One region of the Rhizobium oryzihabitans genome, then DNA from elsewhere that is predicted to be linked to it. Evidence: riboswitches for the same ligand, from Rfam matches in the RefSeq annotation. Region 1 holds a riboswitch; the other holds the start of a gene.
The links. Region 1 has a riboswitch for S-adenosylmethionine ahead of G3A56_RS09325 (O-succinylhomoserine sulfhydrylase). Riboswitches for the same ligand answer to the same signal wherever they lie in the genome.
Positions count from the first base shown of each region.

Region 1 (5,483 bases):
GATCTTCGAAAAGCCGTCCACCCGCACCCGCGTCTCCTTCGATGTCGGCATGCGCCAGCTCGGCGGCGAGACCCTTTTCCTGTCGGGCACGGAAATGCAGCTCGGCCGCGCCGAAACGATTGGCGATACGGCCAAGGTGCTGTCGCGTTATGTCGACGCCATCATGATCCGCACGACAGATCATTCGCGCCTGCTCGAGCTTGCCGAACACGCCACCGTGCCGGTCATCAATGGTCTGACGGACGACACCCATCCCTGCCAGATCATGGCGGATATATTGACGTTCGAGGAACATCGCGGCCCGGTCAAGGGCAAGACCATTGCCTGGACGGGCGACGGCAACAATGTGCTGCATTCCTTCGTGGAGGGCTCCGCCCGTTTTGGCTATCGCATGGCGATGGCGGTGCCGATGGGGTCCGAACCGCATGACAAGTTCCTGAACTGGGCGCGCAACAATGGCGGCGAGATCGCGCTGTACCACGATGCCGATAAGGCAGTGGCGGGAGCGGATTGCGTCGTTACCGATACCTGGGTGTCAATGAACCAGGAGCACAAGGCGCGCGGCCACAATATTTTCCAGCCCTATCAGGTCAATGAAGCCCTGATGGCGAAGGCTGATAAAGACGCGCTGTTCATGCATTGCCTGCCGGCACATCGTGGCGAGGAAGTGACTGATGGCGTGATCGACGGGCCGCAGTCGGTCGTCTTCGATGAGGCGGAAAACCGCCTGCATGCGCAGAAGTCCATCATTGCCTGGTGCATGGGCGTCATCTGACGGCTCTTGCCCTTCCTGCCAAACGGTGAGGAAGGGTGCTTGAACTTGGCTCGGCACATTACCATCTGTGGGACTTCGAAAAGGCTCGTCGGTTTTGCTGGCGGGCCACAATCACGATTTGCACGATTTTTCCCGGAGGCGGTTTCGCTTCCCGAATCTCTGTGCGACAAGCGGAAAAAGCACATTCAGAAAGCCGGACTTTTGGACGGTTGCGGCGCAACGGCTGCGCCAAGGAGTTATGATATGGCAGATGTAACAGTTGAACTGGACGATCTCGATTTGGCTGGCGACGACAAGGTCGTGCCCTTTCAGGTCGAAGGTCTGGATGTGCGCGGCCGCGCCGTGCAGGTTGGGCCGCTGTTGAATGCCATTCTCGAAAGGCACGACTATCCTGCGGTGGTCGCCCGCCTTCTCGCGGAAGCCACCGTTCTGACGGCGCTGATCGGCACCTCGCTTAAATTTTCCGGCAAGCTCACCGTTCAGACCAAGGGTGACGGCCCGGTTGACCTTCTGGTGGCGGATTTCACCGCCCCTGAAAGCATGCGTGCCTATGCCCGTTTCGATGAGGAGCGGCTGGCGGAGGCGATTGCGGCGGGAGCGACCTCTCCGGAACAGTTACTGGGCACCGGCATTCTGGCCTTCACCATCGATCAGGGCGCGGGAATGCAGCCCTATCAGGGCATCGTGCCGCTGGACGGCTCGTCGCTGGAAGAAATCGCTGGGGTTTATTTCCGTCAATCGGAACAGCTTCCCACCCGCGTGCGCCTTGGCGTCGCCGAATTCTTCGACCGTGACGGCGAAGGAAAGCCGCGCCACGGCTGGCGTGCCGGCGGCGTGATTGCGCAATTTCTGCCGCAGGCGCCTGAGCGTCTTCGCATGCGTGATCTTCACGGAGGCGACGGTGATGAGGGCAATTACGACGTGGCTGAGGATGATGCCTGGACCGAGGCGGTCACGCTGTTGAACACGGTGGATACCGACGAGCTGACCGATCCGCAGGTGCCGGTGGAGCGTCTGCTCTACAGGCTTTTCCACGAAAGTGGCGTGCGCATCTACGATCCGCAGGCGATTTTTGACCGCTGCAGCTGCTCGCGCGAAAAGATCAAGGGCGTGCTCTCCGGTTTCACCGCCGAGGAGATCAAGGCAAGCGAAGAAGACGGCGCAATTGCCGTGACCTGCGAGTTCTGCTCCACGACCTATCGCTATGATGTCAGCGAGTTTGAAAACGTCTGACGAGGAGGGCCGTACCTTCGCACACCGTCATCCCGGCCTTGAGCCGGGATCCAGCGCGATCAAGTCTTTGATCGCATAAGACTCTTTCACGGCGCAGACGCGCCGTGGCTGGATGCCGGATCTAGTCCGGCATGACGGAAGAGAGATTTTTTACCTTGCCGACGACACTCTCAGCTGCGCTTTTAACGCGCGGCTCTCGCGTTCCTGCGATTTCATCAGTTCAAGACCCGCATCAGGCCGGGTGAATCCAGTGAGAAGGCGGGTATGGTGACATTGAACACCTCGCCTTTGTCCGTTTCCATTTCATAATGGCCAAACATCAGGCCGGACGGCGTATCCAGCGGACATCCTGACGAATATTCGTAGCTGTCGCCGGGGTTCAGATGCGGCTGCTCGCCGACGACGCCGGGGCCGTAGACTTCATCCACCTGTCCGTTCTGATCGGTGATGTGCCAGTAGCGGTTGACGAGTGTTACCGGAATATCTGAGTTGTTCGAGATCACGACTTTATAGCCCCAGACGTAACGGTCGTCATCCGGGTCGGATTGTTCCTCGAGATAATACGGATCGACCGTAACCTCGATATCCCTTGTCAGAGCACGATACATACGCGCCACACCTCGATATTATGCCTGCCGCCGATATCCTACACTATAGGTTCTGGCTATCGTCAAGAAAATGAACGACTTGACGGGCAGGCGGCATCTTCTGTTGCGCTGTTTTCTACCGTTAGGGATAACGGTAAAGGTAAATATTGGTTGCCTGATGCCGGGCTTCACCCTTGCGGCGGGAGCCTTTCGGACGCCATGGCCGGACATTGAAGACGGGCCATGGCGATGTGCAGACTGAATTTTTAAGCCGAAACGGCTGCCAGACCCTTCGCCAGATCCTCCAGCAGATCGTCCGTATCCTCAATGCCGCAGGAAAGACGCAAGGTGCCGCCGGAAATGCCGAGTTCGGCGCGCGCCTCATCGGTCAGGTTCTTGTGCGTCGTGGTGCCGGGGTGCGTAATGAGGCTCTTGGCATCGCCGAGATTGTTGGAGATCTTCACGATTTCCAGCGCGTTCTGCAGCGCGAATGCCGCATCCTTGCCACCCTTCAGTTCGAAAGCCACGAGCGTCGAGCCGCCGGACATCTGCCGCGCGATGATGTCGGCCTGCGGGTGATCGGCGCGGCCGGGATAGATGACCTTGGCAACCTTGCCGCTATCGGCGAGGAAATCGGCGATTTTGCCGGCATTGGCCGTCTGCTGCTTGACGCGCAGCGGCAGGGTCTCGATGCCCTTCAGCAGCGTCCAGGCATTGAACGGCGACATGGCCGGGCCGGTATGGCGGAAGTAATCCTGCAGCTCTTCCTCGATCCACTTCTTGTCGGAAAGGATCACGCCGCCAAGGCAACGGCCCTGACCGTCAATATGCTTCGTTGCCGAATAAACAACGATGTGGGCGCCGAGTTCGAGCGGCTTCTGGAAGAGCGGCGTTGCAAACACATTGTCCACCACCACTTTCGCGCCGATCTGGTTGGCAAGCTTCGCCACGCCGGCAATGTCGATGATTTCAAGCGTCGGATTTGTCGGGCTTTCAAGGAAGAACAGCTTGGTGTTCGGCTGGATCGCCTTTTCCCAATTGCCGAGATCGCGTCCGTCGATCAGCGTGCATTCGATGCCGTATTTCGGCGCAAGCGTTTCGACCACCCAGCGGCAGGAGCCGAAGAGGGCACGGGCAGCAACGATATGATCGCCGGCGCGCAGCTGGCACATGATGGCGGCGGTGACGGCGGCCATGCCGGAGGCGAGCGCCCGGGCGTCTTCCGCACCTTCCAGCAGGCACATGCGCTTTTCGAACATGTCATTGGTCGGGCTTGCATAGCGGGCGTAGATAAATCCATCCGTTTCACCCTTGAAGCGCGCTTCGGCGGCCTCGGAGTTTTCGTAGACGAAACCCTGGGTCAGATAGATCGCTTCCGACGTTTCACCATAGGGTGAGCGTAGCGTACCGCCGTGAACGAGCTGGGTTGCCGGGCGCCATTTATTGCTCATGTGATCACCTTCAAAACAAAAAAACCGGCCGCAAAAGCAGACCGGTTCCTAGCACCCGGTCTTTTTAGCCACTTGTTTAACGTGGCTGCAAGCCGACCGGCCAAATCACCACGGGATAAGCTTGCCATACTGCCGTTACCGGCTTGCGTCAATGCTTTCCTTTTGGTTTTGTCGCCGTAAAAAGGAATGATGACCATGATCAGAACGACGGGCATTTTGGCGGATGGCGCAATCAGGGCGCTGTTTGCGGGCGGCAAGCTGAAAAGCGAAGCCGATCTCGATGCTGACCAGGTGCAGCCCGCCAGCCTTGATCTGCGGCTCGGCTCGAAGGCCTATCGCGTGCGCGCCAGTTTCATGCCGGGCCCCGGAACCCGCGTCATCGACAAGCTCAACCGCTTCAGCCTGCACGAGGTCGATCTCACCCAGGGGGCGGTGCTGGAGACTGGCTGCGTTTACATCGTTCCCCTGATGGAAAGCCTGGAGCTGCCGGCGGACATGTCGGCCTCGGCCAATCCCAAAAGCTCGACCGGACGTCTTGATATCTTCACCCGCGTCATGACCGACAACGCGCAGGAATTTGACAAGATACCGGCGGGATATTCGGGCCCGCTCTATCTGGAAATCAGCCCGCGCACCTTCCCGTGGTCGTGCGTCGCGGATCGCGCCTGTCGCAGATCCGCTTCCGCGTTGGTCACTCGCTGCTCAACGAAAGCGAGCTGCTGAAACTGCACGAGACGGAAATGCTGGTCGCGAGCGACACCCCGAACGTGACCGGCGGCGGCATCGCGCTTTCCATCGACCTCATGGGTTTTGGCGAGAACGGCCTGATCGGATATCGCGGCAAGCATCATACCGCCGTGGTCGATGTCGACAAGAAGGCCCAGCACGACGTTCTCGATTTCTGGGAGCCGCTGCATGCGCGCGGCCGCGCGGAACTGATCCTCGATCCCGATGAATTCTATATTCTCGTCTCACGCGAGGCCGTGCATGTGCCCCGCTTTATGCGGCAGAAATGACACCCTTTGACCCCTTGGTGGGCGAGTTCCGCGTCCACTATGCCGGCTTCTTCGATCCCGGCTTCGGCCACGCGCAGGCCGGCGGCACGGGCAGCCGCGCCGTTCTCGAGGTGCGCAGCCACGAAGTGCCCTTCATACTGGAACACGGCCAGATCGTCGGCCGCCTGGTTTACGAGCATATGCTGCAAAAACCGGAGGGCCTCTATGGTAGCGGCCTCGGCTCAAACTACCAGGCTCAGGGCCTGAAACTCTCCAAGCATTTCCGCGCGGAATAATGACCCCTCCGGGTGCTTGACACCCGGATGGAACTATCCGATGTCTTGTCTGCGGCGCGGGTGTAGCTCAATGGTAGAGCAGCAGCTTCCCAAGCTGATGATGGGGTTTCGACTACCCTCACCCGCTCCAATGAATTCAATAACTT
Region 1 covers NZ_CP048632.1:1,758,063-1,763,545, reverse strand. Annotated here, with positions in the region: gene argF (ornithine carbamoyltransferase) at 1-775, shown strand, start outside; gene G3A56_RS09335 (Hsp33 family molecular chaperone) at 1,019-2,008, shown strand; gene apaG (Co2+/Mg2+ efflux protein ApaG) at 2,224-2,616, opposite strand; gene G3A56_RS09325 (O-succinylhomoserine sulfhydrylase) at 2,862-4,046, opposite strand; SAM riboswitch at 4,090-4,168, opposite strand; partial or broken gene G3A56_RS09320 (2'-deoxycytidine 5'-triphosphate deaminase) at 4,242-5,337, shown strand; tRNA gene G3A56_RS09315 (tRNA-Gly) at 5,394-5,467, shown strand.

Region 2 (5,483 bases), 610 kb from region 1:
TTCGAGCGCGAACTTCTGCTTGAAGGAAAGCTTGGCCTTGGCCTTTGAAGGGTCCTGCGACGCGGAAGCGGAAGGTGCGGCCTTCGCCCTTTCCTGCTTCTCCGCCTTGCGTTTTTCTTCCGCCGCACCCTTTCGCTGCGCCATCATGTCCGAATAGCCACCGGCATATTCGATCCAGCGTCCATCCGGCTGGTCCGGATTGGCGGGCGCAATGGTGGAAGTAACGGTGCGGTCGAGGAAATCGCGGTCGTGGCTGACGAGGATGACCGTGCCGGAAAAACCCGCAACGATTTCCTGCAACAGATCGAGCGTTTCAATATCGAGATCGTTGGTCGGCTCGTCGAGGATGAGCAGATTGGTCGGCTTTGCCAGAATGCGCGCCAGAATAAGACGGGCGCGCTCACCACCGGAGAGGTTGCGGATCGGCGTGCGGGCCTGTTCCGGCTGGAACAGGAAGTCCTTCATGTAACCCGTCACATGTTTCAGTTCGCCGTTGACCAGCAGATTATCGCCTCGCCCGTCGGTGAGGTAATGGGCAAGCGTATCGTTCGGATTGAGATCTTCGCGCTTCTGGTCGAGCGTCGCTATCTCGAGATTGGTGCCGAGCTTCACCGTGCCGCTGTCCGGCTCAAGCTGTCCGGTCAGCATCTTCAGAAGCGTGGTCTTGCCCGCACCATTCGGGCCGACGAGACCGATGCAATCGCCACGATGCACCCGCAGCGAAAACGGTGCGATTATCACGCGCTCGCCATAAGACTTGGTGATGGCCTCGGCCTCGATGACCAGCTTGCCGGATTCCCGCACGTCAGCGGCCGTCGCCTGCACCGCGCCCTGCGGTCCCTTGTGACCGCGATATTCCGCGCGCATGGCCTGAAGCTCGCCCACGCGGCGCATGTTGCGCTTGCGTCTGGCAGTCACGCCATAACGCATCCAGTGTTCTTCGCGCTCGATGGCCTTGCCGAGCTTGTGCTGCTCCAGTTCTTCCTCTTCCAGCACCTTGTCACGCCATTCCTCGAAATGCGCAAAGCCGCGATTGAGACGGCGCGACTGGCCGCGATCGAGCCACACGGTCGAGGTGGAGACCTTCTCCAGAAAACGCCTATCGTGCGAAATCAGCACCAACGCGCTGCGCGTCTGCTGCAATTCGCCTTCAAGCCATTCGATGGTGGGCAGGTCCAGATGGTTGGTCGGCTCGTCCAGCATCAGAATATCGGGCTCGGGCGCCATGACGCGGGCAAGGGCCGCGCGCCGCGCTTCGCCGCCGGAAAGGCTTTCCGGATGTTCCTGTCCCGTCAGCCCGAGATGCTCGAGAAGATAAGTGACACGATAGGCATCGTCTCCCGGCCCGAGCCCCGCCTCGGCATAGGCCTGCACGGTGTCGTAACCTGCAAAATCCGGCGCTTGTTCCAGATAACGGATGGTGGCGGAGGGGTGGCGGAAAACCTCGCCCGACTGCGCTTCGACCAGACCTGCGGCGATCTTCATCAGGGTCGACTTGCCGGAACCGTTGCGCCCGACAAGGCAGATGCGATCGCCCGGCTCCACCTGAAGATTGGCGCCATCGAGCAGCGGGGTCACGCCGAAAGTCAGCTTGATGTCATCGAGTTTCAAAATTGGGGGTGCCAAGGCGTCAGGCTCCGGTCAGATCATAAGGGCGGGCGAGCACGATGGCTTTGCCGCTTTTCAGCGAGAAATGCACGAGCCCGCCATTCGCGACATTGGAAATAGTGCGGGAGGAGCCGAAAGCAAGCGAGAAATCCTTGAGCGGATAACGCACATTGCCGATATCAAGCCCCGTAAGAGCGGTGAGCCCGGCAACGGAAAACAGCGAAGCGGGTGGCAGATCGATATCCAGGGAACCGGCAAGAAGCGGGCGAGCCTCCTCTTCGCCGGAGGTCAGCGTAACGTCGAGACCACGCTCAGCAAGCGCCACCGCGTAAAGAAGATGCTGAAGCGCATGGTCGCTTCTCGCCCCACCCAGTGCACCAACGAGCACCAGCGAACCCGCGCCGCGGGCAAGAGCCTCCGAGACTGCGATCTCGCCATCGGTCACGGCCTTTGCGGCCGGGTAAGGTTGGCGCTCCACATCGGGCCAGGAGCTGATCAGCTCCGCGCTGGCGGAATCGAAATCTCCCACCCAGAGCTCTGGTGTAAGATCAAGCGGTGCAGCATGGCGCATGCCGCCATCGGCCGCGATCACACGGCTGTTCGCAACCGCCAGCTTCAGGCGGTCGGTAACCGTCACATCGCCGCCAAGCAGAATGGTGAAGCGTTCTCTATCCATGCCCTGCCTTATCGCACCTCAGGCAAAAATGGAAAGGCAGAAACCCGACGAAATCAGCCGATATTGATTTTCGTCGGCTTCGGGATTATGAAACGCCTCAGTGGTGATTTGCCGACCGGCTTGCAGCCACTTTAAAGAAGTCGCTAAAGGGTCGAGGAAAAGGCAATTTCCTGGGACCGGCTGCGATTTCGCTGCCGGTTTTTTTGTTTTCGCAACGTTCTTTACGTCATCCGAAAAGAGAGTTCGACATGCCGATCAAGATTCCCGATACGCTTCCCGCCTTCGACACCCTCGTTCATGAGGGTGTGCGGGTCATGACTGAAACGGCGGCCATCCGGCAGGATATCCGCCCGCTCCAAATCGGGCTTCTCAATCTCATGCCGAACAAGATCAAGACGGAAGTGCAGATGGCGCGCCTCGTCGGTGCTTCGCCGCTGCAGGTGGAGTTTTCTCTGATACGCATCGGCGGCCACCGCGCCAAGAATACGCCGGAAGAGCACCTTCTGTCCTTCTACGAGACCTGGGAGGAAGTGCGCCACCGCAAGTTCGACGGCTTCATCATCACCGGCGCGCCCATCGAAATGCTGGACTATGAAGATGTGACCTACTGGGACGAGATGCAAAAGATTTTCGACTGGACGCAAACCAATGTCCATTCGACGCTGAACGTCTGCTGGGGCGCGATGGCCGCCATCTACCATTTCCACGGTGTGCCGAAATACGAACTGAAGGAAAAGGCTTTCGGTGTTTATCGTCACCGCAATCTCTGCCCTTCATCGATCTATCTGAACGGCTTTTCGGACGATTTCCAGGTTCCGGTCTCACGCTGGACGGAAGTGCGCCGCACTGACATCGAAAAACATCCCGAGCTCGAAATCCTGATGGAGTCAGAGGAAATGGGCGTGTGTCTGGTGCATGAGAAAGCCGGCAACCGCCTCTACATGTTCAACCACGTCGAATATGATTCCACCTCGCTTTCGGATGAATATTTCCGCGATGCGAATGCCGGCGTGCCTATCAAGCTGCCGCATGATTATTTTCCGCACAATGATCCGGAACTAGCCCCGCTCAACCGCTGGCGCAGCCACGCCCATCTATTTTTCGGCAACTGGATCAACGAGATATACCAGACGACGCCCTACGATCTCGAATCCATCGGGGAAATCGCCGCGTAAATTGCGGGATTGCGAATTGCCGGAAAATGACGCAACGTCCGCCGGCAATTCAAAGATATCGGGAGAAGGACGCCATGAGCGACGCGGCGGCACGGGAGAATTTCGGTTTCACGGCAACCGGCGAAAAGGTCGAGCGCGTCACCATCTCGAAGGGCGGCTTGACGGCCAAGGTTATCACCTGGGGAGCGGTCATTCAGGATCTGCGCCTTGAGGGCCACCAGCCGCCGCTCGTCCTCGGCTTCGATACATTCGAGGACTACAAATATTCGTCCTATTTCGGCGCCACCCCCGGCCGGAATGCCAACCGTATCGGTGATGGCAAATTCTCGATCGACGGGCATGAATACCAGCTGGAACTGAACGAAAAAGGCGTCAGCCACCTGCATGGCGGCAGCGACGGCATGGGCAAACGCAACTGGATGCTGATGGAACATGGCGAAAGCCATGCGGTTCTGCAGATCATCGATCCCGATGGCCGCGCCGGTTATCCCGGCAATTGCACTGTTACCGCCACCTATACGATCCGCGACGGCGGCGTGCTTTCGGTGGTCTATGAAACGGTGACTGACAAGCCGACCATCGCCAATGTCTGCCAGCACTCCTATTTCAATCTCGATGGCGCAGATACCGCATTGGGGCATGAGATCAGCATCGCCGCCGACTTTTACCTGCCGACCAACGACAAGCAGATACCGACCGGCGAAATCCGCTCCGTCGAGGGCACCGTCTTCGACCTGCGACACCCGACGCCGATGCGGCGCAAGGAGAATGGCGAGCAGGTTCTCTACGACCACAATTTTTGCCTTTCACCAGAGCGTCGCGCCAAGCGCAAGGTTGCCCGCGCCTATTCGCCCGCCTCCGATATCGCGCTTGAGGTTCACACCACCGAACCCGGCGTGCAATTCTATTCGGCCTTCAAGCTGAACGTTCCCGTTGCGGGTCTCGATGGCCGCCACTACGGCCCCTTTGCCGGTTTTTGTCTGGAAACGCAGATATGGCCGGACGCCGTTAATCACCCCGATTTTCCGCACGCGATCCTTCGGCCGGGCGAAACGCTGCGTCAGGAAACCGATTATATTTTCAAGAAGGGCTGAGGTGGCGGGCTGGCGTCAGTCCAGCACGCAGCCGACATAAGCCCCGGAGGCCCGGGCGCGTCGTTCTATAAGGCCGGCAAGTCTTTGCAGGCCACGACCCGGCTTGCCGGCGACACGGTCGATGGGATTGGGCAGGGAAACGGCGAGCAGCGCTGCCTGACGGGAACTGAGCTTTGCAGCCGGCACCTTGAAATGATGTTGCGCCGCCGCCTCAATGCCGTAAATGCCAGGCCCCCATTCGGCAACGTTGAGATAAATTTCCATCATCCGCTTTTTCGACCAGACGAAATCGGCCGCAATCGCCAGCGGCAGTTCCAGCCCCTTACGCAGGAAAGAACGGCCGTTCCATAAAAACAGGTTCTTGGCTGTCTGCATCGGAATAGTGCTGGCACCGCGGGTGGAGGCGCCGTCGAGCGCATTGCTGACGACGGACTGCATCTGGTTCCAGTCAACGCCGCCATGGAAACAGAATTGCCCGTCCTCGGACATCATCACGGATTGAACGAGGCGCGGTGAGATATCCTCAAGCGGCACCCAGCGCCGGTCATAACCCTGCAAGGTCACCAGATCGGCAAGCATCAGCGTCGAGACCGGCCGGATGAAAGGCAGCGCATAAACCGGGATCAGCAGATAGGGCAGGATCAGCAATGCCAGCAAGGTCAAGAAGATACGCTTTGCCAACGTGCGAAAATCCACCTTCGGACTGCTCCGGTCTTCCGCCAGCACGGCGTAATCTGCGTCGCTTTCAGGCGTACTGCTCAATATTCGTCAAAGCCCCGCACCAATCGAAGCCTTTCATATTCCATTGCCGGCTTCAAGGCGAGTCCGGTCAAACAGTTGACCTCAGGAATCACGAAAAGGTTGCCTGACCCCGCGCGGCATGCCAAAGAGCGCGACATGGACGCTCAGATGACGAATTTCGAAACACGG
Region 2 covers NZ_CP048632.1:2,371,777-2,377,259, reverse strand. Annotated here, with positions in the region: gene G3A56_RS12195 (ABC-F family ATP-binding cassette domain-containing protein) at 1-1,626, opposite strand, end outside; gene G3A56_RS12190 (thiamine diphosphokinase) at 1,631-2,284, opposite strand; SAM riboswitch at 2,375-2,451, shown strand; gene metA (homoserine O-acetyltransferase MetA) at 2,533-3,459, shown strand; gene G3A56_RS12180 (aldose epimerase family protein) at 3,534-4,553, shown strand; gene mtgA (monofunctional biosynthetic peptidoglycan transglycosylase) at 4,569-5,279, opposite strand; gene G3A56_RS12170 (polyprenyl synthetase family protein) at 5,451-5,483, shown strand, end outside.
Region 2: it holds a riboswitch for S-adenosylmethionine, as region 1 does, so the genes downstream of both, metA (homoserine O-acetyltransferase MetA) here and G3A56_RS09325 (O-succinylhomoserine sulfhydrylase) in region 1, are expected to answer to the same signal.